DNA from 3 places in the Streptomyces sp. B1I3 genome. Region 1 is predicted to be linked to each of the others. Evidence: riboswitches for the same ligand, from Rfam matches in the RefSeq annotation. Region 1 holds a riboswitch; each other region holds the start of a gene.
What was found. Region 1 has a riboswitch for cobalamin ahead of QFZ58_RS28035 (cobalamin biosynthesis protein). Riboswitches for the same ligand answer to the same signal wherever they lie in the genome.
Positions count from the first base shown of each region.

Region 2: another riboswitch for cobalamin. It lies ahead of QFZ58_RS03125 (ABC transporter substrate-binding protein); the one in region 1 lies ahead of QFZ58_RS28035 (cobalamin biosynthesis protein).
Region 3: another riboswitch for cobalamin. It lies ahead of QFZ58_RS12680 (ribonucleoside-diphosphate reductase subunit alpha); the one in region 1 lies ahead of QFZ58_RS28035 (cobalamin biosynthesis protein).

Region 1 covers NZ_JAUSYD010000001.1:6,171,488-6,179,286, reverse strand. Annotated here, with positions in the region: gene QFZ58_RS28060 (hypothetical protein) at 1-154, opposite strand, end outside; gene QFZ58_RS28055 (alpha/beta hydrolase) at 340-1,467, opposite strand; gene QFZ58_RS28050 (class II aldolase/adducin family protein) at 1,537-2,196, opposite strand; gene QFZ58_RS28045 (inorganic phosphate transporter) at 2,506-3,768, shown strand; gene QFZ58_RS28040 (hypothetical protein) at 3,780-4,001, shown strand; cobalamin riboswitch at 4,153-4,283, shown strand; gene QFZ58_RS28035 (cobalamin biosynthesis protein) at 4,412-5,359, shown strand; gene QFZ58_RS28030 (cobyric acid synthase) at 5,356-7,053, shown strand; gene QFZ58_RS28025 (putative cobaltochelatase) at 7,050-7,799, shown strand, end outside.
Region 2 covers NZ_JAUSYD010000001.1:617,479-625,277, forward strand. Annotated here, with positions in the region: gene QFZ58_RS03120 (iron ABC transporter permease) at 1-870, opposite strand, end outside; gene QFZ58_RS03125 (ABC transporter substrate-binding protein) at 1,056-2,129, opposite strand; cobalamin riboswitch at 2,160-2,347, opposite strand; gene QFZ58_RS03130 (acyl-CoA dehydrogenase) at 2,726-4,615, opposite strand; gene QFZ58_RS03135 (carbohydrate kinase) at 4,652-5,599, opposite strand; gene QFZ58_RS03140 (type B 50S ribosomal protein L31) at 5,737-6,000, opposite strand; gene QFZ58_RS03145 (dihydrofolate reductase family protein) at 6,275-6,847, opposite strand; gene QFZ58_RS03150 (MFS transporter) at 7,087-7,799, opposite strand, start outside.
Region 3 covers NZ_JAUSYD010000001.1:2,805,116-2,812,914, reverse strand. Annotated here, with positions in the region: gene QFZ58_RS12680 (ribonucleoside-diphosphate reductase subunit alpha) at 1-2,031, opposite strand, end outside; cobalamin riboswitch at 2,169-2,300, opposite strand; gene mctP (monocarboxylate uptake permease MctP) at 2,596-4,230, opposite strand; gene QFZ58_RS12670 (DUF3311 domain-containing protein) at 4,227-4,481, opposite strand; gene QFZ58_RS12665 (GntR family transcriptional regulator) at 4,657-5,427, opposite strand; gene QFZ58_RS12660 (sugar ABC transporter substrate-binding protein) at 5,713-7,011, shown strand; gene QFZ58_RS12655 (carbohydrate ABC transporter permease) at 7,138-7,799, shown strand, end outside.

The sequences.
Region 1 (7,799 bases):
CGAGTGGGGCGGTGCCCGGGCTCGCCCCGTCCGCGGCCCAGTGGGCGATCCGCGCGGCGTCGGCCAGCACGGCCCGGGCCTGGCGTGCCAGTTCGGCGGGGGGTGGTGTGCCCTCGGGTGGGCGGGGGGCCGGCCTGGTACGCCGGTTGGTCACGGCCTTGCGGGCAGTGGCAAGGGGTCGCGGGCGGACAAGTCGCAGCCTGGAGTCGCGCGGGTTACGGGACGTCACGGGGAGCAGTCTTGCCTCTGACGGCCCGAAAGCCCAAACGGAAGCCGGATCACAGGGGTACGGGAGGGTTTCGGCCACGGTCACCAACCGGGCCGATCCATCACATCAGCTCACATCAGGGGCGTGAGGAAGCGCCGGAGCGCCTCTTCGTAGCGTGGGGGATCGGCGTTCCACATCGCCCCGTGCGGAGCGTCCGGCACGGCGCGCAGGGTGACCATGTCGGGACGGCGGTCGGCGAGTTCCCGGGACGGCTCCCAGGGGGCCAGCGTGTCGCCGGGGCCGTGGAAGATCAGCGTCGGGGCGTGCAGGGCCGTGGGCACCGAGGTGTCCAGGAGCCGGCCGCCGTGCAGCCCGGTCTGGCCCTGGGCGGCCCGGACGGCGAGGGGCAGCAGCGCGGCGGGGACGCTGCGGGCGGCGGCCAGGGCGCGCAGGGTGACCTTCCAGTCCATGACCGGTGAGTCGAGGACGAGGCCGCTGATCCGGTCGCGCAGCGCCGAGTTGACGGCCGCGTGCAGTGCCATGGAGGCACCGGACGACCAGCCGTGGACGATGACTTTTTCGGCCCCGTAGCGCACGGCGTAGCGGATGGCCGCGTCGAGGTCGCGCCATTCGGACTCGCCGAGGTGGGAGAGCCGGTCCGGGGAGCGGGGTGCGCCGGCGTCGCCGCGGTAGGCGATGTCGAGTACCGGGAGCTGCTGGTCCTGCAGGAAGCCCAGCACGTTCATGGGGTGTTCCCGGGTGGTGCCGAGGCCGTGCACGGTGATGACCCAGGTGTCGCGGGCGCCGGGCAGGAACCAGGCGGGGAGGCTGCCCAGCTCGCCGGGGATCTCGACCTCCTTGTACGTGAGACCGAGGGCGCCCAGCGGGTCGCCGGTGTGCACTTCCGGGGTGAACCGGACCTTGACCCCGCGTTTCAGCGTGCCGCGGGTCACACGCTCCAGTCTGCGCACGACGGTGTCGGCGGAGCGGTGCGGCGCCTGGTCGGTCACGGCCCCGACGACCGCGTGGACACCGCGGCCCACCAGTCCGTACGTACCCGGGCGCAGGGCGGCGAAGGAGCGGGTCAGGGCGATCTGCCCGGCCGTCGCGGCGTGCACGGTGAGTCTGCGGTCGGCGGGGAAGGCCCGCGTCGACGCCCCGAGGGCGGCGTCGCTGGCGTACCGGCCGGCCGCGACCGCTGCCGCGCCGGCGCCGAGGATCGTGGTGACGGCCGCTGCCGTCGCTGTTGCCGGGCGCACGGCTTCAGTGTCCTGGGTACGGAGCGGCCTGCCAACCCGGCGGGGACCGTACGGTGACGGACGCGGGTGTCAGCCGGGCCGGCCGTACCCCTCCAGCGCGTCCCGCACCTCGTGCAGCTGGGCCGGGGAGAGCAGGGTGGGGCTGCGGCCGGGCACGGAGCTCGCGGTGAGCCAGAGCCTGCACATCCATTCGAGCTGGGCGGTGCGGTCGTAGGCCTCGTCGAGGCTGTCGCCGTAGGTGACGGTTCCGTGGTTGCGCAGGAGGCAGCCGGTGCGGTCGCGCAACGCTGCGAGCATGCCGTCGGCGAGTTCCCGCGTCCCGTAGCGGGCGTAGGGCGCCGTGCGGACCGGGCCGCCGAGCATCGCGGCGGCGTAGTGCACCGGGGGCACTTCCGCCACGAGGGTGGAGACGGCGGTGGCGTGCACCGCGTGGGTGTGGACGACGGCGGCGGCGGACGTGCTGTTGTAGACCGCCAGGTGGAGGGGGAGCTCGCTGGTCGGAGGGAGCTCGCCGAACACCCGCCGGCCCCGCAGGTCGACGCCGACCGCGTCCCCGGGGCCCAGCCGGTCGTAGTGCACCGCGCTGGGGGTGACCAGGACGATCTCGCCGACCCGTGCGGAGACGTTGCCCGAGGTGCCGACGACCAGCCCCTCGGACGCCGTTCTGCGGGCCGTCGCGACGACGGCGTCCCACGCCTGTTCGATCGCGTCCTGATCACGGTCGCTCATGCGGGTGATCCTAGGTCGCGCCCGGATCCGCCGGGCGGGCACGGACCACCCGGGGAGCACGGGCACCCCGAGGGGACGAAGTGAGCTAAGTCTCCTCAACGCCGCGAATCGGTCACGCCATATGTTCACCAACACCCGGCAAAGACCAGTCCTCGCACCGCCACGGGAGGGCCCGGCCGCCTCGTGCGCACACAAGCGGAACGACGCCGCACGGATGGGGTCACCGCGCCGCCCTGCCCAGTTCATCTTCCGTTCACCCAGGTTGCTTACGTTCCACGTGCCAATGACGTCGAGCGATTGCCTGGGTAAATGGAACACATCACGCTGCTGCTCGCGATCGTGATCGTGACAGCTCTAGTGTTCGATTTCACGAACGGTTTCCATGACACCGCCAACGCGATGGCCACCACCATCTCGACCGGCGCCCTCAAACCCAAGACTGCGGTGGCCATGTCCGCCGTCCTCAACCTGGTCGGCGCTTTCCTGTCGGTGGAGGTCGCCAAGACGATCTCGGGCGGGATCGTCAACGAGGACGGCCTCAGAACCGAGGTCATCTTCGCGGCGCTCGTCGGCGCCATCCTGTGGAACCTGCTGACCTGGCTGGTCGGCCTGCCGTCCAGTTCCTCCCACGCACTCTTCGGCGGTCTGATCGGCGCCGCGGTGATGTCGGCCGGCTGGTCCTCGATCGACGGCGGCACCGTCGTCACCAAGGTCCTGCTGCCCGCGATCGCCGCCCCCCTCGTCGCCGGTCTCGCCGCGCTGCTGGCCACCAAGCTGACGTACCGCCTCAACCGGAAGATCACCGACGAGGCGCAGCTGAAGTCGACCGCCAAGGGCTACCGGGCCGGGCAGATCGCCTCGGCCGGTCTCGTCTCCCTCGCCCACGGCACCAACGACGCGCAGAAGACGATGGGCATCATCACCCTGGCCCTGGTCACCGGCGGCGTCCTCGCCCCCGGCTCCAACCCGCCGGTCTGGGTCATCTGCGCCGCGGGTGTCGCCATCGCCCTCGGCACCTACCTCGGCGGCTGGCGCATCATCCGCACCATGGGCAGCGGGCTCACCGAGCTCAGGCCGCCGCAGGGCTTCGCCGCCCAGACCAGCGCGGCCACGGTCATCCTGGCCTCCTCGCACCTCGGCTTCTCCCTCTCCACCACCCAGTCCTGCTCCGGCGCCGTGATGGGCGCGGGCCTCGGACGCAAGGGAGGCGTGGTCCGCTGGTCCACCGCCACCCGGATGTTCGTCGCCTGGGGCCTGACCCTGCCGGCCGCGGGCCTGGTCGGCGCGGGCGCCGAGTTCCTGACCAAGCAGGGCGGCTGGGGCGTGGGCGTCGTCGCGGTGCTCCTCGTCGCGGGCTCGGGTGCCATCTGGTGGCTGTCCCGCCGCAAGCCGGTCGACCACACCAACGTCAACGCGCCGGACGCCGAACCGGCGGGCGTCGTCACCACCGCCATCGCCGCCGTCAGCCCGCCGCCCGTCGGCGGGGCCGTCCCGGACCTCAAGACCACCATCCCGGCCCCGGCCCCGTCGGCCGTGACCACGGCCGACCCGGCCCGACCGGCCACGGTGTAAGGACGAATCGCATGAACATCGACTGGGCAGCCCTCGGCACCGTTTTCGGCGTCAGCCTCCTGATCACCGTCGCACTGGTCGGCCTCTTCACCGTCGGCATCGTCGGTCTCGCCAAGCAGGCGCCGACGGCGCGGAGCGCCGGCTCCGGAGCACCGGCGCGCGTCGGCGCGTACGCCTGCTTCGCGCTGTGCGCGGCGGCGGTCGCGTACGGGATCTACCTGATCGTCGCCTGACCTTTCCGCACCCGATCGCCCTGGGCCGGACACACCACGTGTGTGTCCGGCCCGATGTGCGTCCGGACACTCCGCAGCCTCGCAGGTCAGCGGCAGGTTGACGGGCGTTCGCGGGGCATGGTGGACTGCCGTGGCCATGTACGGCGACAGCAGAGGAAGCCGGTGCGAATCCGGCGCGGTCCCGCCACTGTCACCGGGGAGCAGTCCCCCACACGGAAGTCACGGTCCGCCTCCGCGGACCGGAAGGCCGGGGGAGCTGTGGATCCGGAAGCCAGGAGACTCTCGTCGCCCGTCACGTCGAACCAGGGCGCGGACCCTGAGTGAGGACATATGCCATGCCTGGCTGCCGTGCGTCGGTCGCTGTTCCACCCGCCACCGGGACCCTTCGAGGCGCGACGGCCGGCTGATCCGTGCGAGCCGACCGCATATTCGCGTACGGCGCCACCGCCGGTCTGATCGGCGACCTGCTCCTCGGTGATCCCCGACGGGGTCATCCCGTCGCCGCGTTCGGACGGGCCGCGGCGGGCGTGGAGAGCCGGCTGTGGCGCGATCACCGCGGCTGGGGCGCCCTGCACGCGCTCGTGTGCGCCGGGGGCGCCGCGGGTGCCGCGGCGCTGGCCGCGCGAGCCGTACGGGACCGCCCGGCCGCCGCCGTGGCACTGACCGCCGCCGCCACCTGGTCCGTCGTCGGGGGCACCTCGCTGGGCCGCGAGGCCCGTGCCATCGGGGGCGCCCTCGCCGCCGGCGACATCGACGTGGCCCGGGAGCGGCTGCCGCACCTGTGCGGCCGCGACCCTCAGGCACTCGACGGGCAGCAGATCGCCCGCGCGGTGGTCGAGTCCGTCGCCGAGAACACCTCCGACGCCGTGGTGGGCGCCCTGGTGTGGGGCGCGCTGGGTGGCGTGCCCGGCCTGGTCGGGTTCCGGGCCGTCAACACACTGGACGCCATGGTCGGCCACCGGTCGCCGCGTCACCGGCGCTACGGCTGGGCCTCGGCCCGGCTGGACGACCTGGCCGGCTGGCCGGGCGCCCGCCTCACCGCCGCGCTCGCCGTGGCGGCCGGAGGGCGGCCCCGCGAGGCCGTACACGCCTGGCGGGCCGACGCCGGCCGGCACCCGAGCCCCAACGCGGGCCCGGTGGAGGCCGCGTTCGCGGGTGCGCTCGGCGTACGGCTCGGCGGGACCCTCGCCTACGGGGGCCGGGTCGAGCACCGGCCCGTGCTCAACGGGGAGAGCGGCCGGGACGTGCGGGCCGCGGACATCGAACGCGCGGTGCGGCTGTCGCGCCGGGTGAGTGTGCTGGCCCTCGGCGTGTGCGTCGCCGTGCGGCTGGCCGGAGGACGGAGGCGTCGGGCATGAGCGGCGGGCTGCTGATCGCGGGAACCACCTCGGACGCGGGCAAGAGCGTCGTCACGGCCGGCATCTGCCGGTGGCTGGCGCGCCGAGGGGTAAAGGTCGCGCCGTTCAAGGCGCAGAACATGTCGCTGAACTCCTTCGTCACCCGCGAGGGCGCGGAGATCGGGCGGGCGCAGGCCATGCAGGCGCAGGCCGCGCGCGTGGAGCCGACCGCGCTGATGAATCCCGTGCTGCTCAAGCCGGGGGGCGACCGGTCGAGCCAGGTCGTCCTGATGGGGAAGCCGGTCGGCGAGATGAGTGCGCGCGGTTACCACGGAGGTCGCCAGGAGGCCCTGTTCGGGACGGTCGTGGACTGTCTGGAGCAGCTTCGCGGCGCGTACGACGCCGTGATCTGCGAGGGGGCGGGCAGCCCGGCGGAGATCAATCTGCGGCGCACGGACATCGTGAACATGGGCGTCGCGCGTGCGGCGCGCTTCCCCGTTCTCGTCGTCGGGGACATCGACCGCGGAGGCGTCTTCGCGTCGTTCTTCGGCACGACGGCTCTGCTGAGCGCCGAGGACCAGTCGCTGATCGCCGGCTACCTGGTGAACAAGTTCAGGGGCGACGTCTCGCTGCTGGAGCCGGGTCTGGACATGCTGTACGGGCTCACGGGGCGCCGTACGTACGGGGTGCTGCCGTACGCGCACGGGCTGGGCATCGACGAGGAGGACGGGCTGCGCGTGTCGATGCGCGGTGCCGTGCGGGAGTCGGTCGTCGCGCCGCCGCACGGTCAGGACGTGCTGCGGGTCGCGGTGTGTGCCGTGCCGCTGATGTCGAACTTCACGGACGTCGACGCGCTGGCGGCGGAGCCGGGTGTGGTGGTGCGGTTCGTGGACCGGGCGGAGGAGCTCACGGACGCGGACCTGGTGGTCGTGCCCGGTACCCGGGGCACGGTGAAGGCTCTGGCGTGGCTGCGCGAGCGGGGGCTGGCCGAGGCGCTGCGGCGGCGGGCGGCCGAGGGGCGTCCCGTGCTGGGCATCTGCGGCGGGTTCCAGGTGCTGGGTGAGTCGATCGAGGACGACGTGGAGTCCCGGGCGGGGCTGGTCGAAGGGCTCGGACTGCTGCCGGTGCGGGTCCGCTTCGGCCGGGAGAAGGTGCTGGCCCGGCCGGCCGGCTCGGCCCTCGGGGAGCCGGTGGAGGGGTACGAGATCCATCACGGGGTCGCCGACGTGCGCGGCGGTGAGCCGTTCCTCGACGGATGCCGGGTGGGCGCGGTGTGGGGCACGCACTGGCACGGATCACTGGAGAGCGACGCGTTCCGGCGGGCGTTCCTGGCGGAGGTGGCGCGGTTCTCGGGGCGGCGGTTCGTGGCGGCTCCGGACACGAGTTTCGGCACGCTGCGTGAGGAACAGCTGGACCGGCTGGGGGATCTGATCGAGGAGCACGCGGATACGGACGCCCTGTGGCGGCTGATCGAGACGGGCGCGCCGGCGGGGCTGCCCTTCCTGGCGCCTGGGGCGCCCCGTACGCCGGGGGCGCCGGTCGGGGCGGGCGGTCCGGCTTCGGGGGCGCCCGCGGCGGGGCCTGCGCCCTGCCCCCCTCCTGCCCGTGACCGGGGCTCCGCCCCGAAGGCCGGTCCTCGATCGCCGGACGGCCGCGAGGTGTCCCGGGACGCGGGGATCGGAACCGATGTTTCTGTGCACGAGGAGGCCCTGTGAGTACGCCGTATCCCTTCACCGCCATCGTCGGGCAGGACGATCTACGGCTCGGGCTGTTGCTCAACGCCGTCAGTCCGGCCGTCGGCGGTGTCCTCGTGCGGGGGGAGAAGGGCACGGCCAAGTCCACCGCCGTGCGGGCCCTGGCCGCGCTCATGCCCGAGGTCCGGGTGGTGGCCGGGTGCCGCTTCTCCTGTGATCCGGGGGCGCCCGATCCGGCGTGCCCGGACGGGCCCCACGAGGCCGACACCGGCGTCGCGCGGCCGGCGCGGACGGTGGAGCTGCCGGTCGGCGCGTCGGAGGACCGGCTCGTGGGCGCGCTCGACATCGAGCGGGCGCTCTCGGAGGGCGTGAAGGCCTTCGAGCCGGGGCTCCTCGCGGACGCGCACCGGGGGATCCTGTACGTGGACGAGGTCAATCTGCTCCACGACCACCTGGTGGACCTCCTGCTCGACGCCGCGGCCATGGGTGCCTCCTACGTCGAGCGTGAGGGCGTCTCCGTACGCCATGCGTCGCGTTTCCTGCTGGTCGGGACGATGAACCCCGAAGAGGGCGAACTCCGGCCGCAGTTGCTCGACCGCTTCGGGCTGACCGTCGAGGTCGCCGCTTCCCGTGACACCGACCTGCGCGTCGAGGTCGTCCGGCGACGGCTCGCGTACGACGACGACCCGGCCGCCTTCGCCGCACGGTGGGCCGACGAGGAGGGGGCGCTGCGCGAACGGATCGCCGCCGCCCGCGCCCTGTTGCCC
Region 2 (7,799 bases), 5.6 Mb from region 1:
CCCGGCGAGCGCGGTGACGGGCAGCAGCCGCCGGTGACCCGAACCGGTCAGTGCCCGGGCGGCGTGCGGCAGGACCAGGCCCACGAACCCGACGGCCCCCGCGGAGCTGACGAGCGCGGCGGTGAGCAGCGCGGTCGTGCACAGCAGCACGATCCGGGTGCGGGCGACATGGACCCCCAGGGCCGCCGCCGCGTCCTGGCCGAACGCGAAGGCGTCGAGCGTACGGGCGTGCCCGAGGCAGATCAGAAGTGTCACGGCCAGGACCGCGGAACAGAGCCACACATCTGTCCACCCCACCCCGCTGAGGGAGCCGAGCAGCCAGAACAGCACGCCCCGGGTCTGCTCGGCGTCGGCGGCGGTCATGACGACGAAGGAGGTGAGGGCGGAGAAGAGCTGCATGGCCGCCACACCGGAGAGGACGACCCGGTCGGTCGTCCCGCCGAGTGTGTGGCTGAGCAACAGCACGAGGGCGAACGAGCACAGTGCTCCGGCGAAGGCTCCCGCCGAGATCGGCACCGCGCCGCCGCCGACGCCGAGGACCACCACCGCGACGGCGCCGGTGGACGCCCCGGAGGAGACGCCGAGGACGAAGGGGTCGGCGAGCGGGTTGCGCAGCAGGGACTGCATCACGGTGCCGCAGACGGCGAGGCCCCCTCCGCACACCGCTGCGAGCAGGGTGCGGGGCATGCGCAGGTTCCAGATGATGCCGTCCCGGATCGGGGAGAGCCGTGAGTCGCCGGGACCGAGGTGGGCGGCCACCGCGGACCAGACGTCCGGGACGGAGATACGGGCGGGCCCGATCGTGACGGCGACCGCGACCGACAGGAGCAGCAGGGCTGCCCCGCCGCTCCACAGGAGGCCGCCCCGCAGGACTCGGGCACCCGTCGCACGAAGGGCCGGAACAGCACGGAGGGCCGGAACCACAGGGCGGTCCGGAACAGCACGGCGGGCGGGGCCGGTCACGGTGTCCGCGGGGCGGCGCCCGGCCTCGGTCGCGCGGTGGCCGGGGGCCGGTTCCCCGCGCGGTCCCGTGCCCGGGACGCGTTCGGTGTCCGTCACCCCGCGAGCCCGAAGGAGCGCAGTCCGGCGGCGACGCGCTCCACGCCCTCGACGGTCCGGACGGTCGGGTTCATGGCCTGGCCGCTGAGCAGCACGTACCGCTTGTGCCGGACGGCGTCCATGTTCTTCGTGGCGGGGTTGGACTCCAGGAACTCGATCTTCTTCTCGGCGCTTTCGGCGGTCTGCGACTGCCGGGTGAGGTCACCGATGACCAGGACGTCGGGGTTGCGGTCCGCGACGGTCTCCCAGTTGATCTGGGGCCACTCCTCGTGGGTGTCGTCGAAGACGTTCTTCGCCCCGAGTTCTCCGGTGATGATGCCGGGGGCTCCGCAGCATCCCGCCATGTACGGCGCCTCGGAGTTGGCGAACCAGTAGAGCAGCGTGGCGTGGGAGGCGTCGATGCCCGCGGTCGCCCTGCCGACACGGTCCCGGAGGCCGGCGACGAGCTCGTCGCCCTTCTCCTTCACTCCGAACACCCGGGCGAGGTCGTGCACTTCGGCGTAGACGCTGTCCATGGTCAGGGGTCTCGTACGGGAGCCGTCACCGCTGCCCGTGTTGTCCTTCGCCGCACAGTCGGCGGGCGACACGTAGGTCGGCACTCCGAGCCCCTCGAACTGCTCGCGGGGCGCGACGCCGCCTTTGCCGAGCGTCGATTCGAACGAGGCACTGACAAAATCGGGTTCCTTGTCGAGGACCTTCTCGAAGGAGGGGCGGTTCTCCGCGATGCGGGGGACCTTCGCGCCGGCCTTCTCCAGACCCTTCATCACCGGGTCGGTCCAGGTGGCGGTGCCGGCCAACCGGTCGCCGAGGCCCAGGGAGAGCAGGATCTCCGTCGATCCCTGGTCCAGGGAGACCGCGCGGTCCGGGGCCCTCTCGACCGTCACCGTCCGGCCGCAGTTCTCCAGCTCCACCGGGTAGCCGGCGCCGCCGTCCCGGCCGGCTCCGGCCGACGGTCCGCCGCTGCCCGGCCCGCACGCGGTCAGCAGGGCGAGCCCGGCGGTGAACAGGGCGGTTCGGCGTACGGTGCTGGCTATGGGCGGCACGGAGTCCCTTTGCGTCTCAGGGCTCATGCGCGGAGCCCGGTACGGAGTCCGCCCCCCGGCGGGGGAACGGGTGCCAGCAGGTCTTCGGACTCGGGTTCGTCCGGACGGAGCGCCTTCCCGGGGCACCCGAGGGTGTCCCAGTGGCCGTGGCCCCGCCCGTCCCCCTCACCGCTGCGCGTCAGCTCCGGATTCTCACCGGATTCCCTGACTCCACGTGGAGTGTGACTGGCGTCTGCAAGCTATCACGCAGTCCGGCGAGGGCTTGCGGGCCTGAGGCCGGTACGGCGGGGAGGGCATCCCCCGCCGCACCGGCCGTCCGGCCGGTCAGCGCTTGCGGTGAACCGATTCGCCGACCTCGGCCTGCGGTGTGCGGCGCCGGCGGGCGAGCAAGGAGACCGTGCCCCAGTACACCGTCAGGACCGCCCGCAGTGCGAGGACTTCGAGGGCCTCGCGTACACCGGCACGGCACGTTCCGCGTCTCTCGGTGCCCGGAACGGGATTCCTGGTGCCCTGTACGCGGCCCCCGGTGCCCGGGACGGGTTTCTCGGCGCCCGGTACGGGTCCCTCTGTGCCCGGGTCCGCTCGGTTCGGGCCTCCGCCTGTACGCGCGTACCGTCCGCCGTTCACCGCGCGTCCTGCGGGGAGCCTGCGGGGCGGCCGTGCCAGGGGGCGTCGGGGTCGTCGTAGGCGTCGGCGTAGCCGGGCCCCGCGATCGGCCAGTCGGCGAGCAGTTCATGGGGCAGGGCGAAGGAGTCGGCCAGTTCGCGGGCGTGCGCGGCGACCGCCGCGATCAGCTCCTCGGTGGCCTCGGGCAGGGCGTCGACCTGATCGCGGGTCAGCAGGCCGGCGGCCAGCAGATCGCCACTGTTGCGGGCCACCCACTCGACGGCGAACAGCCGCTCCAGCTCCGCCAGCCGTTCGCGCGCGGCCCCTTCGGGCAGCGCGGCGCGGGCCTGGGCGTACGCCTCGGCCGCTTCCCGGTAGGCGTGCGCCTCGACCGCGCGCAGGGCGGGCCCGGCGGCCGCGTTCCACCGCCCGAGTGTGTCCTTGTCAGCGGCCCGCAGCATGCGCTGCCGGGCCCGCTCGAACCAGATGCCCTGCACGGCGGTGAGCAGTGCGCCGAGGAAGCCCGGGTCGGCCAGGTCCCCCGTGGCGGCGGGTGCAGCATCCGGCCCCGGCCCGGGCCGGGCACCCCGCGGACCGGCCGCGGTGGCGTCGATCCCGGCGAGGAGCATGTCGGCCGCGGCCTTGGCGTGCAGGGCGAGGTTGTCGCCCTCCGCCGTGATGGCGCCTTCCACCCCGGTGACCAGTTCCGTCATGCCGTTGTTCTCCAGCAACGCCTGGGCTCCGCAGCGTTCGCGGCACTGGACGATGACGGCGCGGGCCTGCCAGGTGATCCACCCCTTGGCGACCGCGACCAGCCGCTCCGCCTCTGCCCTGCTCTCCTCGCCACAGCCCTCCCACCGGTCGAGTACCCGGCGGTGGAGCAGGCTCATGGCGAAGACCGTCGCCATGGCCGAGGCGAGTGGCCCGTGGTGCGTGCGGTGGGCGTTGACCGGGACGGGACGCGTGCCCCGGGGCCCGGAGACCATCCGGTGACCGCCGTAGCGGACCGCGACCGCCAGTGTCGCGCGGGCCGTGCCCGCCGCGCATGCGCTCATGGAGATCCTGCCGGAGGTGACCCGGCCGATGGAGGTCAGGAAGCGGCGCCGGCGCCCGCCTGGAGTACTGGTGAACATCCCCGTGCCGGCGTCCTCCTCACGCGCTCCCAGCAGCGCGTCCCGCGCCACGAACAGCTGGTCGAACGACGTGAGGCAATGGTCCACCGGGCTGCCCATCCGGGCCGGCAGCCGGCGGACCCGGACACCGGGCAGGGCCTGTACGTCGTCGGTGAGCGGCACGAGGAAGAGCCGGATCCCGTGGTCCGTGCCGTCGGCCATCAGCCGCGCCGCGACCAGCCCGGACTTGGCCCCGCCCGCCGGGCTGGTGTTGGGCATGAACTTCTGCGCCCCCGCGTGCGGGGTGTGCAGGACGAAGCCGTCCCGTGCGGGGTGGTACGTCGCGGTGGTCTCCATGGCCGCCGCGTCGTTGCCGTGCGCCACCTCCGTACAGAGGAAGGTCCCGATCCGGCGCATCGCCAGGTAGTCCGACAGATCGCGGTGACCGACCACATCGTGGTCGAGGATGCTGCCGAGGAACAGGTTGTAGTGGATGCCCGCGACGGTGGTGAGCGCGGGGTCGACCGGCCCGAGCCATTCGTGCAGCGCGGCGAGGGCGCGCGGGTCGGCGGCGAGACGTGCTCCGTTGTCGAGCGAGCGGTTGAGGATCCGCAGTCGTTCATAGGCGAGATCCAGCCTCTCCTCGGGCGTTCCGCCGGCGGGGCGGCGGAACGGTTCTGTGCTGATCAGCCGCTGCCAGAACCCGTGCTCACGGGGGTGTGCCGGGCCGAGGAGGACGCCGGTCAGCAGATCGGCGGTGGACGCTGGGACAGCGTCGGTAAGGGTCACGGTCATAAAGAAGTGAACGACCGGGACACGGGCGAGGACACCTCACCATTTCGGGGCAGGTGCGCTGGTCAGCGCCACGGCGAGCTCCTCCTCGTCGGGAGGCAGGGCGCCGGCCCGTGCGACGGTCACCGCGGCCGACGCCACGGCGTGGCGCAGCACGTCCCCCAGGGTTTCGGCGTCGAGGGAGTGCAGACGTGCGCGGCCCTGCTCGCCGAGCAGTCCGTGCGAGTCCAGGGCGTGCAGCGCACCGGACATGAAGGCGTCACCCGCCCCCACGGTGTCCGCCACCGGGACCTGGGCCGCACCGACGGTCACGGCCGCGCCGGGAAGGAGGGCCGTCGCTCCGCCGGCTCCGCGCGTGACGAACACGGCCGCCGGACCCGAGCGCAGCCATCGCCCGGCGGCCACCTCCGGGGCCTCGTCCGGGTACAGCCACCGCAGGTCCTCGTCGCTGGCCTTGACGACGTCGCTGAGGGCGACGCAGCGCTCCGCCCTGCGTACGGCAAGGGCGTGGTCCCCCATCAGGTCGGGGCGGACGTTGGGGTCGTAGCTGACGGTCGCGGCCCGGCGGAGTTGCCCGACGGTCTCCAGTACGGTGCCGGCCCCCGGCTCCATGGCGGTGGCGATGGAACCCGTGTGGAGGTGCTGGTACGGCCCCCCGGTCGCCGTCGGGGCCAGCGTCCAGGTGATGTCGAAGGTGTACGTGGCCCCGCCGGCGTCGTCGAGGGCGACCGCGGCGGCCGGGGTGGGCGCGCCGGAGCCGTCGGTGCGCACCCGGACCCCGGCCGAGGCGAGGTGGTCCCTGATCAGCCGTCCGTTGGCGTCCGGGCCGAGCTGGGTGAGCAGGGTGGTGTCGCGGCCCAGCCGGGCCAGGCCGTAGGCGACGTTCGCGGGGCTCCCGCCGGGATGGGTCCGGTCGGCCGCGCCCGGCAGCCGGACGATGTCGGCGACGCATTCGCCGATGACCAGCAAGGGGTGTCTGTCGAGCATGGGGTGGGTCTCCTGGGAACGCCGGCGAAAGTGTCCGGCGGCACACGGCCGCCACGGAACACACTGCCGCCGATTCTGCCCCGTGCACAGGGAGTGCGGGTGAGAGTGCCGGGGTCACCTCGGATCCCGCCCCGGCGTCAGGGGGCGTCCTTGCGCCCTTCCTCCCCGTACCGCCGCTCGAACTTGGCGACCTGCCCCTCGGTGTCGACCACCCGTGCCTCGCCGGTGAAGAACGGGTGGCTCTCCGCGGAGATCTCCACGTCGACGACGGGGTAGGTGTTGCCGTCGTCCCAGTCGATCGTCCGCTCGCTCGACGCGGTGGACCGGGTCAGGAAGGCGTAGCCGGCGGAACGGTCGCGGAAGACCACGGGACGGTACGACGGGTGCTTGTCCTTCTGCATGGCTGCTCCTGGGGATACGGGGATCTCACGTCCCGGCTTCGGGCCAGCCTCGCGAACGCCGGGAGCCGACGCGATCCGGCACGTCCGTACGGAGCAGTGGGCGGCCGTGCCGTACCGCCGGTGGCCCGGCCGTGCCGGACTCGTCGTCGACGCGTGCACCGCGCTCCCCGGGCGCCCCGCCGGACGCCTCTTCGGTCCCGCCGCCGGGAGGCACGGCCCGAGACGCGTAGCCGGACCTCGTGGCGGGCCGGGGCGTCCCCTGGCGGAGTTTCCGTCAGCGGACGACGTCGAAGACGTTCTTCTGCAGGCCGTTGGCGTAGGCCTCGTGCTCGACGAGCTTCAGCTTCTGCGTGTCCTTGTCCGTGGCGCTGAAGAGCCGCTTGCCCGCGCCGAGCAGCAGCGGGAAGACGATGAGGTGGTAACGGTCGATCAGGCCGGCGTCGGACAGTGCCTGGTTCAGCGAGGCGCTGCCGTGGACGATGATCGGCCCGCCCTCCGTCTCCTTCAGTGCGGCGACCTCGTCGAGGGACCGCAGAATCGTCGTCTCGCCCCAGTTCGGCACCAGGCCGTCCTCGGTGAGCGTGGTGGAGACGACGTACTTCGGCATCGCCTTGTAGCCGGCGAAGTCCTCCATGTCGGGCCAGACGGGGCTGAACGCCTCGTAGCTGGTGCGGCCCATCAGCATCGCGGTGGCTTCCTCCTGCTCCCGGCCCTTGAGTTCGAAGGCCTCGGGGAGGAACTCGACGTCCTTGAAGGTCCACCCCGAGTTCCGGTAACCGGGCTCGCCGCCCGGGGCCTCAACGACACCGTCGAGCGACATGAAGGCGGTGCTGATCAGGGTACGCATTTCAGGTTCCTCGGTATCTCGTGTCCGGATCTCAGCGGGTTCGGCCGGTGCGCCCTCCGCCACCTCGCGGCCGCGGTGCACCAACTCATGATCTATGACTGCGGAGCACACAGGAACTCATCGGCTGTCGTCCGCCCGTTCACTCAAGAGCCGAGCAGGGTCAGGGACCGGCGGCTGTGCGGGCCCGGGCGTCGGGACACCCCGGGGCGGCACGCACCACCGCACGCACGCCGGCCGCCCTACGCCACGGGGGCAGGGACAGGCGGGGTGCGGCGGGTCCACAGAGCCGCTCCCGCCAGCAGGGCCGCCGCGCCGAGCAGCCACGGCAGGGGGCCCGCGGGCAGCGCGCCGATGACGAGTCCGCCGGTCGCCGCGACGAGTTGCAGGGCGAGGGACTGCACGGACAGCGCGGTCGCGCGTCCCGCCGAGCCGACACGGCGGTGCAGCAGGTCGCTCTCGCTGGGCCCGGCGGCCCCGAGACCCAGGTGCACCAGGGCGTACCCGGTGGCCGCCAACGTGAGCGCGAGTGCCCCGGTGGAGAGCACGGTGCCGGCGATGAGCAGGAGGCCGGTACCGCCGGCCGCGAGGCTCACGAGGACGGCGCGCTCGCTGCCTCCCGCCAGTCGGGCGACGAGCGGCGCCGCGTGGCTGCCGAGTGCCGAACAGACGAACCCGGCGGTGGCCAGACCGGCGAACAGCACCGCACCGGCCTCGGCCGTTCCGGCGAGCTCCGCGGCGCGTCCGGGGGTGAGCAGTTCGAGGGCCGCCAGCGCCGTGCCCGCGGCACTCGCGGTCATCAGGATGCGGCGGACGGTTGCGTCCCTGGCACCGAGCCGCATCCCCCCGGCAACGGCCGCAGGGACGCCCCGCAGTACACCCCGCAGGGTGGCGGGAGGGCGGGGAGGTTCGCGCAGGGCCACCAGCACGTGGGCCACGAAGGCGATCTCGACGA
Region 3 (7,799 bases), 3.4 Mb from region 1:
GCTCGCCTCGCGCAGCGCCTCGCGGGTCCGAGCGTCCCACACGCCGAGCTTCTTGAGCTCCGCGACGAGGTAGCCGTTGACCTGGAGGAACTCACCACTGAGCGTCTCGCGCTTGAAGAGGTTGGAGACCTGCGGCTCGATGCACTCGTAGACGCCGGCGATCGAGGCGATCGTCGCGGTCGGGGCAATGGCCAGCAGCAGGGAGTTGCGCATCCCGCTCTTCGCGACGCGGGCCCGCAGGGCGTCCCAGCGCTCCGGCCAGTTCAGCTCGGTGCCGTAGTGGTCCGGGTGCAGCACACCGCGGGCGGCGCGGGTCTGCGACCAGGCCGGGAGGGGGCCCGACCGCTCGGCGAGGTCGCACGACGCCTCGTAGGCGGCGAGCATGATCCGCTCGGAGATCCGGGTGGACAGCGCACGGGCCTCGGGGGAGTCGAACGGCAGCCGGAGCTGGAAGAAGACGTCCTGCAGACCCATCGCGCCCAGGCCCACCGGGCGCCACCGGGCGTTGGACCGGCCGGCCTGCTCGGTGGGGTAGAAGTTGATGTCCACGACCCGGTCGAGGAACGTCACGGCGGTACGGACGGTGGCGTCCAGCCGCTCCCAGTCCATCGTCCCCCCGTCGACGAACGCGCCGAGGTTGACGGAGCCCAGGTTGCAGACCGCCGTCTCACCGTCGTCGGTGACCTCCAGGATCTCGGTGCACAGGTTCGACGAGTGCACCACCCGGCCCGGCTCGGCGGTCTGGTTCGCGGTGCGGTTGGCGGCGTCCTTGAACGTCATCCAGCCCTGGCCCGTCTGCGCGAGCGTCCGCATCATCCGGCCGTAGAGCTCCCGCGCCGGCATCGTCCTGCGGGCGAGGGCCTTCGCCTCCGCCGCACGGTAGGCGGCGTCGAACTCGTCGCCCCACAGGTCCACCAGTTCGGGCACGTCGGCCGGGGAGAACAGCGACCATTCGGTGTCCGCGTCGACGCGGCGCATGAACTCGTCCGGGATCCAGTGCGCAAGGTTCAGGTTGTGCGTACGCCGCTGGTCCTCGCCCGTGTTGTCGCGCAGCTCCAGGAACTCCTCGACGTCCGCGTGCCAGGTCTCCAGGTAGACGGCGGCCGCGCCCTTGCGGCGGCCGCCCTGGTTCACCGCGGCCACCGAGGCGTCGAGCGTCTTCAGGAACGGCACGATGCCGTTGGAGTGCCCGTTGGTGCCGCGGATGAGCGAGCCGCGGGCACGGATACGGGAGTAGGAGAGGCCGATGCCGCCCGCGTGCTTGGAGAGCCGGGCCACCTGGTGGTAGCGGTCGTAGATCGAGTCCAGCTCGTCCTTCGGCGAGTCGAGCAGGTAGCAGGAGGACATCTGCGGGTGCCGGGTGCCGGAGTTGAAGAGCGTGGGGGAGGAGGGCAGGTAGTCCAGCCGGCTCATCAGCCCGTACAGCGCGGCGACCTCGTCCAGCGCCCGCGGCGACTCGTCCTCGGCGAGACCGGCCGCGACGCGGAGCATGAAGTGCTGCGGGGTCTCGATGACCTGCCGGGTGAGCGGGTGGCGCAGCAGGTAGCGGCTGTGCAGCGTCCGCAGCCCGAAGTAGCCGAACCGGTCGTCGGCACCGTCCGCGAGGGACTGTTCGACCAGGGCGTCGAGCCGCGCCGCGTGCAGGGCCACGAACGAGGCTGTGCGGTCCGCGATCAGACCCTCACGGTGCCCCACGGCGATCGAGGCGGAGAAGGAGACCGCGCCCTGGCCCGCGGCCTCGTCCGCGACGGAACGGGTGAGGAGCCGGGCGGCGAGCCGGGAGTAGGCCGGGTCCTCGGAGATCAGACCCGCCGCGGCCTCGGTCGCCAGTGCGCACAGCTCGGCCTCGTCCGACCGGGCGCTGCGGCCACGCAGCGCGGCGGCGGCGACCCGACCGGGGTCGGTGTCGGGCAGATCGACGGTGAGATCGGTCAGCGTCCGCAGCAGTGCGGTCCCCGGCCCGTCGGTCGTGGCGTGCGTGGACTCGGCTGACGCGGTGGCTGAAACCGGATCGGCTGGCGCGATGGTCACGTGGGGCTATCCCTCGCTCGGCTCGGGGCCGGCGGGAGCGGGGCAGCCGACAGGGCGGTGCCCGGGGAACGGACAGCACTCCGCACGGCGTCCACCGGCCCTCCGCGGGGCCCGGACGTCTCGGCGTCCGGATCGGTCGAACCGGACGCACCGTCGGCAGGTCTTCGGACTTCCGGGTGCGCGGGGGCACGCCGGTCACACCGTTGCGGGACAGTTCCGGATTCGCACCGGATTCCCCTGCGGCGACAGCGAGCACGAGCATACATGTGGGGGCCGCCTGCTGAGGCAGCCCCCACATGTTGTGTCGTGACGGGTCAGAGCTCCAGACGGAACGTCAGCAGCGAAGGACCCGGCAGTGGCTCCCGGTTCCGTTCCGGAGCCCGTGCGAAGCCGAGGCGCGGCAGTCCGCCGCAACCGGCGTGTGCGGCGTACCTGCTTTTCCGGGCGTCCTGGCCCGGGTGGGGCGCGCCCGGCGGCCGTGGCCCGGGGTGGCGAAGGGCCCGGAAACGCCTGAGCCGCCACGCCCCGGTGCGGTGGGGCGTGGCGGCTCGGGCAGGCGGGGTGTCAGTGACCCGCGGGGGAGCCCACCGTGGCCGGCGGGAGCTCCGCCTGCACGCCCGGGTCGCCCACATCCGCGGTGTAGTCGGACGGGGAGGTCTCGTCCACACCGGCCGGTGCCTTCACGGCGTTCAGCACGAACGTGAGGACGACGACCACGATCACGTTGAGCACGAACGCGGTGAGGCCGATGTAACCGATCTCGCCGATACCCGGGATCTCCTTCGAGGATCCGCCGAAGTGCTTCTGCGTCGGGCTGGCCACCCCGTACGCGGCCACCGTGCCGTAGATCATGCCGACCGCCCAGCCCGCGATCAGGGCCCAGCGGTGGAACCAGCGGGTGAACAGGCCGCCGACCAGGGCCGGCATCGTCTGGAGGATCCAGATACCGCCCAGCAGCTGGAAGTTGATGGCGACCGTCTTGTCCATGGTGAGGACGAAGGCGAGCGCACCCACCTTGACCAGGAGCGACACCAGCTTGGAGACCTTGGTCTCCTGCGCGGGTGTCGCGTCCGGCTTGATGAAGTCCTTGTAGATGTTGCGGGTGAACAGGTTCGCCGCGGCGATCGACATGATCGCGGCAGGCACCAGGGCTCCGATGCCGATGGCGGCGAAGGCCACCCCCGCGAACCAGTCGGGGAACATGTCCTCGAACAGCTGCGGGATGGCGAGCTGGCCGTTGTCCACCTTGATCCCGGCCGCGATCGCCATGAATCCGAGCAGCGCCAGCAGACCCAGCATCAGCGAGTACAGCGGCAGGATCGTGGTGTTGCGCCGGATGACCTCGCGGCTGCGGCTGGAGAGCGTCGCCGTGATCGAGTGGGGGTACATGAAGAGCGCGAGTGCGGAGCCCAGGGCGAGTGTGGCGTAACCCCACTGCCCCATCTCGCCCGGGACGATGGCGCCGCGTGGCTTGCCCGTGGCCTCACTCGTCTGCGAGAACGCCTCTCCCGCCTTGGCGAATATGTCGTCGAAGCCGCCGAGCTTGATCGGGATGTAGATGATCGCCACCGCGATGACCAGATAGATCAGGCCGTCCTTGACGAAGGCGATGAGCGCGGGTGCGCGCAGCCCCGACGAGTAGGTGTAAGCGGCGAGGACGGCGAACGCGATGAGGAGCGGCAGGTCCTTGACGAACCAGTGCGTGTTCTCACCGCCGCCGACGCCCATGACGTCGAGCACGGCCTGGATGCCGACCAGTTGCAGCGCGATGTACGGCATCGTGGCGAGGATGCCGGTGAGGGCGATCGCCAGCGACAGCCCCTTCGAGCCGAACCGGCCGCGGACGAAGTCCGAGGTGGTCACGTAGCCGTGCTTGTGCGAGACGGACCAGAGCCGCGGCAGGAAGGTGAAGATCAGCGGGTAGATGAGGATGGTGTACGGGACGGCGAAGAAGCCCGCCGCTCCGGCCGCGTAGATAGCCGCGGGCACGGCGACGAACGTGTACGCGGTGTAGAGGTCGCCGCCGAGCAGGAACCAGGTGACCCAGGTGCCGAACGACCGTCCGCCCAGGCCCCACTCGTCGAGGGTGGCCTCGGTCTCGGCCTTGCGCCAGCGCGCGGCCATGAAGCCGACGACCGTGACGGCCAGGAAGAAGAAGATGAACACGGCGAGAGCGACGCCGTTCACGCCGTCCTTCATGCTGACGCACCCCCCTTGCGGGAGCGCTGGTCACGCTGCCACAGCTTGTACGCGATCATGGTGAGTGCGGTCGAGATGAGCACCCAGAGCATCTGGTACCAGTAGAAGAACGGAATGCCGATGAAGGTCGGTTCGACCTTCGCGTACGAACTCACCCAGAGCATCGCCACGAACGGCGCGATCAGGCAGAGCGCGATGACCACCCTCGCGGGTGTCACGGTCGGTGGCTTCGTATCGGTATCTTCTGACATATGGCGACTCCGTCCCCTCGCTGATCACCTGTTGTAATGCGCAGGAAATCTAGGCGAGGGTTCCGGCCATCGTCACCCCCTGTCCGCATTGCGGTCCTGCAACGGTCCGATGTCGCCCGAAATGACTGATCCCCCCGCGCTCGCGGGGGGATCAGTCACTTCGCGGGCCGAACGCTCAGTCGGTGGGCCGCTTCAGGCGTGCCACGAACTTGTAGCGGTCGCCCCGGTACACCGAGCGCACCCATTCGACCGGTTCGCCGTGTCCGTCGATGGAGTGACGGGACAACATGAGCATCGGCAGGCCCACGTCCGTGCCGAGCAGCCCCGCCTCGCGCGGGGTGGCCAGCGAGGTCTCGATGGTCTCCTCGGCCTCGGCGAGCCGGACGTCGTACACCTCGGCCAGAGCGGTGTAGAGCGAGGTGTACTTCACCAGCGATCGGCGCAGCGCGGGGAAGCGTTTGGCCGAAAGATGGGTGGTCTCGATGGCCATGGGCTCACCGCTGGCGAGGCGCAGCCGCTCGATCCGCAGTACTCTGCCGCCCGCCGTGATGTCCAGCAGGCCGGCGAGCGTGTCGTCCGCGGTGACGTATCCGATGTCCAGCAACTGAGATGTGGGTTCCAGTCCCTGGGCGCGCATGTCCTCGGTGTACGAGGTGAGTTGCAGGGCCTGGGAGACCTTCGGCTTGGCGACGAAGGTGCCCTTGCCCTGGATGCGTTCCAGCCGGCCCTCGACCACCAGTTCCTGGAGGGCCTGGCGCACGGTGGTGCGCGAGGTGTCGAACTCGGCGGCCAGGGTGCGTTCGGGCGGCACCGGAGTGCCGGGCGGCATGGTTCCCGTCATGTCCAGGAGGTGGCGCTTGAGCCGGTAGTACTTGGGGACGCGTGCCGTACGCGCACCCGCGCCCGCACCGGTCTCGCTCGTACTGCTGCCCCCGTCGGCACCCATGGCCCGCCTTCCCGACTGCTGCGTTGCTGCCGTCACCGGCTCCTCCGTCTGTAGCGGCTCACATGGTGGCACGGTCCGGTCACGGGTCGTCGCCCTCCCTTAGGTGTCGGTCCTATAACGGACGCGAGTGCACTTCTTATACACCCTTGACACCCCTAAAGGTCTAGGCCAAGCTCCCGGTACTGGTCTAAACCATTAAAGACCAGGTCCCAGCCCCACAGGCAGTACCAGGCGTACGTCTTCGCGGTGGGCGGGGGGTTGCTGGTTCCCTGAGGAGGGTGTGGCATGAAGCGCAAGCTCATAGCGGCGGTAGGCGTCGCGGCGATGATGTCCGGTATCGCGGCGTGTGGTGGGGACAGCAATGACAACGCTTCGAAGGACCCGAAGGACCGCACCGAGAGCCTGACGGTCTGGCTCATGGTCGACGCGCAGAGCACGTGGCCGGAACTGGTCAAGGACGTCAACGCGCAGTTCAACAAGAAGTACCCGAAGGTCAAGGTCAACGTCCAGTACCAGCAGTGGGCGGACAAGGCCAAGAAGCTCGACACGGCCCTCGGCGGCGACAAGTTCCCGGATGTCGTCGAACTCGGCAACACCGAAACGATGCAGTACATCCTCAACGGCGCCCTCGCTGAGATCGATCCCAAGAAGTATGACAACTCGGACACCTGGATCAAGGGTCTGAAGGACACCTGCACGTTCGAGGGCAAGCAGTTCTGCGTGCCTTACTACGCGGGTGCCCGTGTCGCGATCTACAACAAGGACATGCTCAAGAAGGGCACCGGCAGCGACGCCCTGCCGCAGACCGAGGACGAGATGCTCGCGGCTCTCGACAAGGTCTCGGCCGAGTACGGCAAGAAGGACAAGCGCTTCTCGTCGCTCTACCTGCCGGGTCGTTACTGGTACGCGGCCATGTCCTACGTCGCGGGCTACGGCGGCTCCATCGCCGAGTACGACGAGGGTGCGAAGGAGTGGAAGGGCAACCTCTCCGCCCCCGAGTCCCAGAAGGGCATCGAGCACTTCGTCAACCTGGTCAAGAAGTACAACAAGGCCGACCAGACCAAGGACGAGCAGGACCACGCCAACGTCATGGCCAACGAGAAGGCGGCCCTGATCTACGGCAACGGCTGGGAGGCCGGCTCCGTCGTCGACGGTGCCAACAACGGCAACCCGAAGCTCGAGGGCAAGATCGGCACGGCCGGCATGCCCGGCCCCAACGGCAAGGCCCTGCCGTCCTTCATCGGCGGTTCGGACCTCGCGGTGACCGCGAAGTCGGAGGTCACCGACCTGGGTGAGGAGTGGGTCTCCCTCTTCACCAGTGAGAAGTCGCAGGACGTCCTCACCGCCAAGAACATCCTCCCGAACAACGAGAAGCAGCTCGAGCCGCTGAAGTCGAAGCCCGAGACGGCGGCCGTCGCCAACGCGGTGCCGGACGCGTGGTTCACGCCGATCGCGCCGGGCTGGACCTCGATCGAGAAGGAGGAGGTCCTGGAGAACATGCTCCTGGAGATCCTCAAGGGTGCCTCGGTGGCCGACGCCGCCAAGAAGGCCGACCAGAAGATCGACGAGCTGATCAACAAGTAGCCCTGAGCCTTCGGCTCTCCAGGCGGGGGACCGGCGAACACCCGGGCCCCCGCCCCCTTTTCTTAGGTTGAGAACGCCGTGATTCCCGGGTGCAGACCCCCGGAATCCCGATGGAAGGTCAGTCACGTGGCTGCTGCCGACACCCAGGCCGCCGGGCCACCGGTACCCCCCGTACCGCGTGCCCCGGAGAAGACCGGGACCTCGCCCTCCTCGCCCTCCGAGCAGGACGCCGCCGGGCCACGCCTCAAGAAGCGGCGGAAGAAGGGGGAGCTCCTCCCCTACTTCCTGATCCTGCCGGCGATCCTGGCGATCGCCGCCGTCTACGTCTACCCGCTGGTCAAGACCGTGATCATGTCCTTCCAGGACCTGGGGCGGGCAGCACTCTGGGGCAACGGCGAAACCCCGTGGGTCGGCTTCGAGCAGTTCACCAACATCCTCGGCGACCCGGAGTTCTGGTCGGTCACCGGGCGCACGGTCGTCTTCATGACCATCTGCGTGGTGCTGACCATGGGCCTCGGCCTGCTGATCGCCCTCATGATGCTGCGGCTGTCCACCTGGGTGCGGCTCACCCTCACGGTGGCGCTCATCGCCGCCTGGTCCATGCCGCTCATGGTCGCCGCGTCGGTCTTCCGCTGGCTCGCCGACTCCGACTACGGCCTGATCAACACACTGCTCGCCGACATCACCGGCAACGAGGACCGGTGGCTCGGGCACAACTGGTTCCTGAACCCCTGGCAGGGCTTCGGCATCATCACGCTCCTGGTCGTCTGGGGCGCCATCCCCTTCGT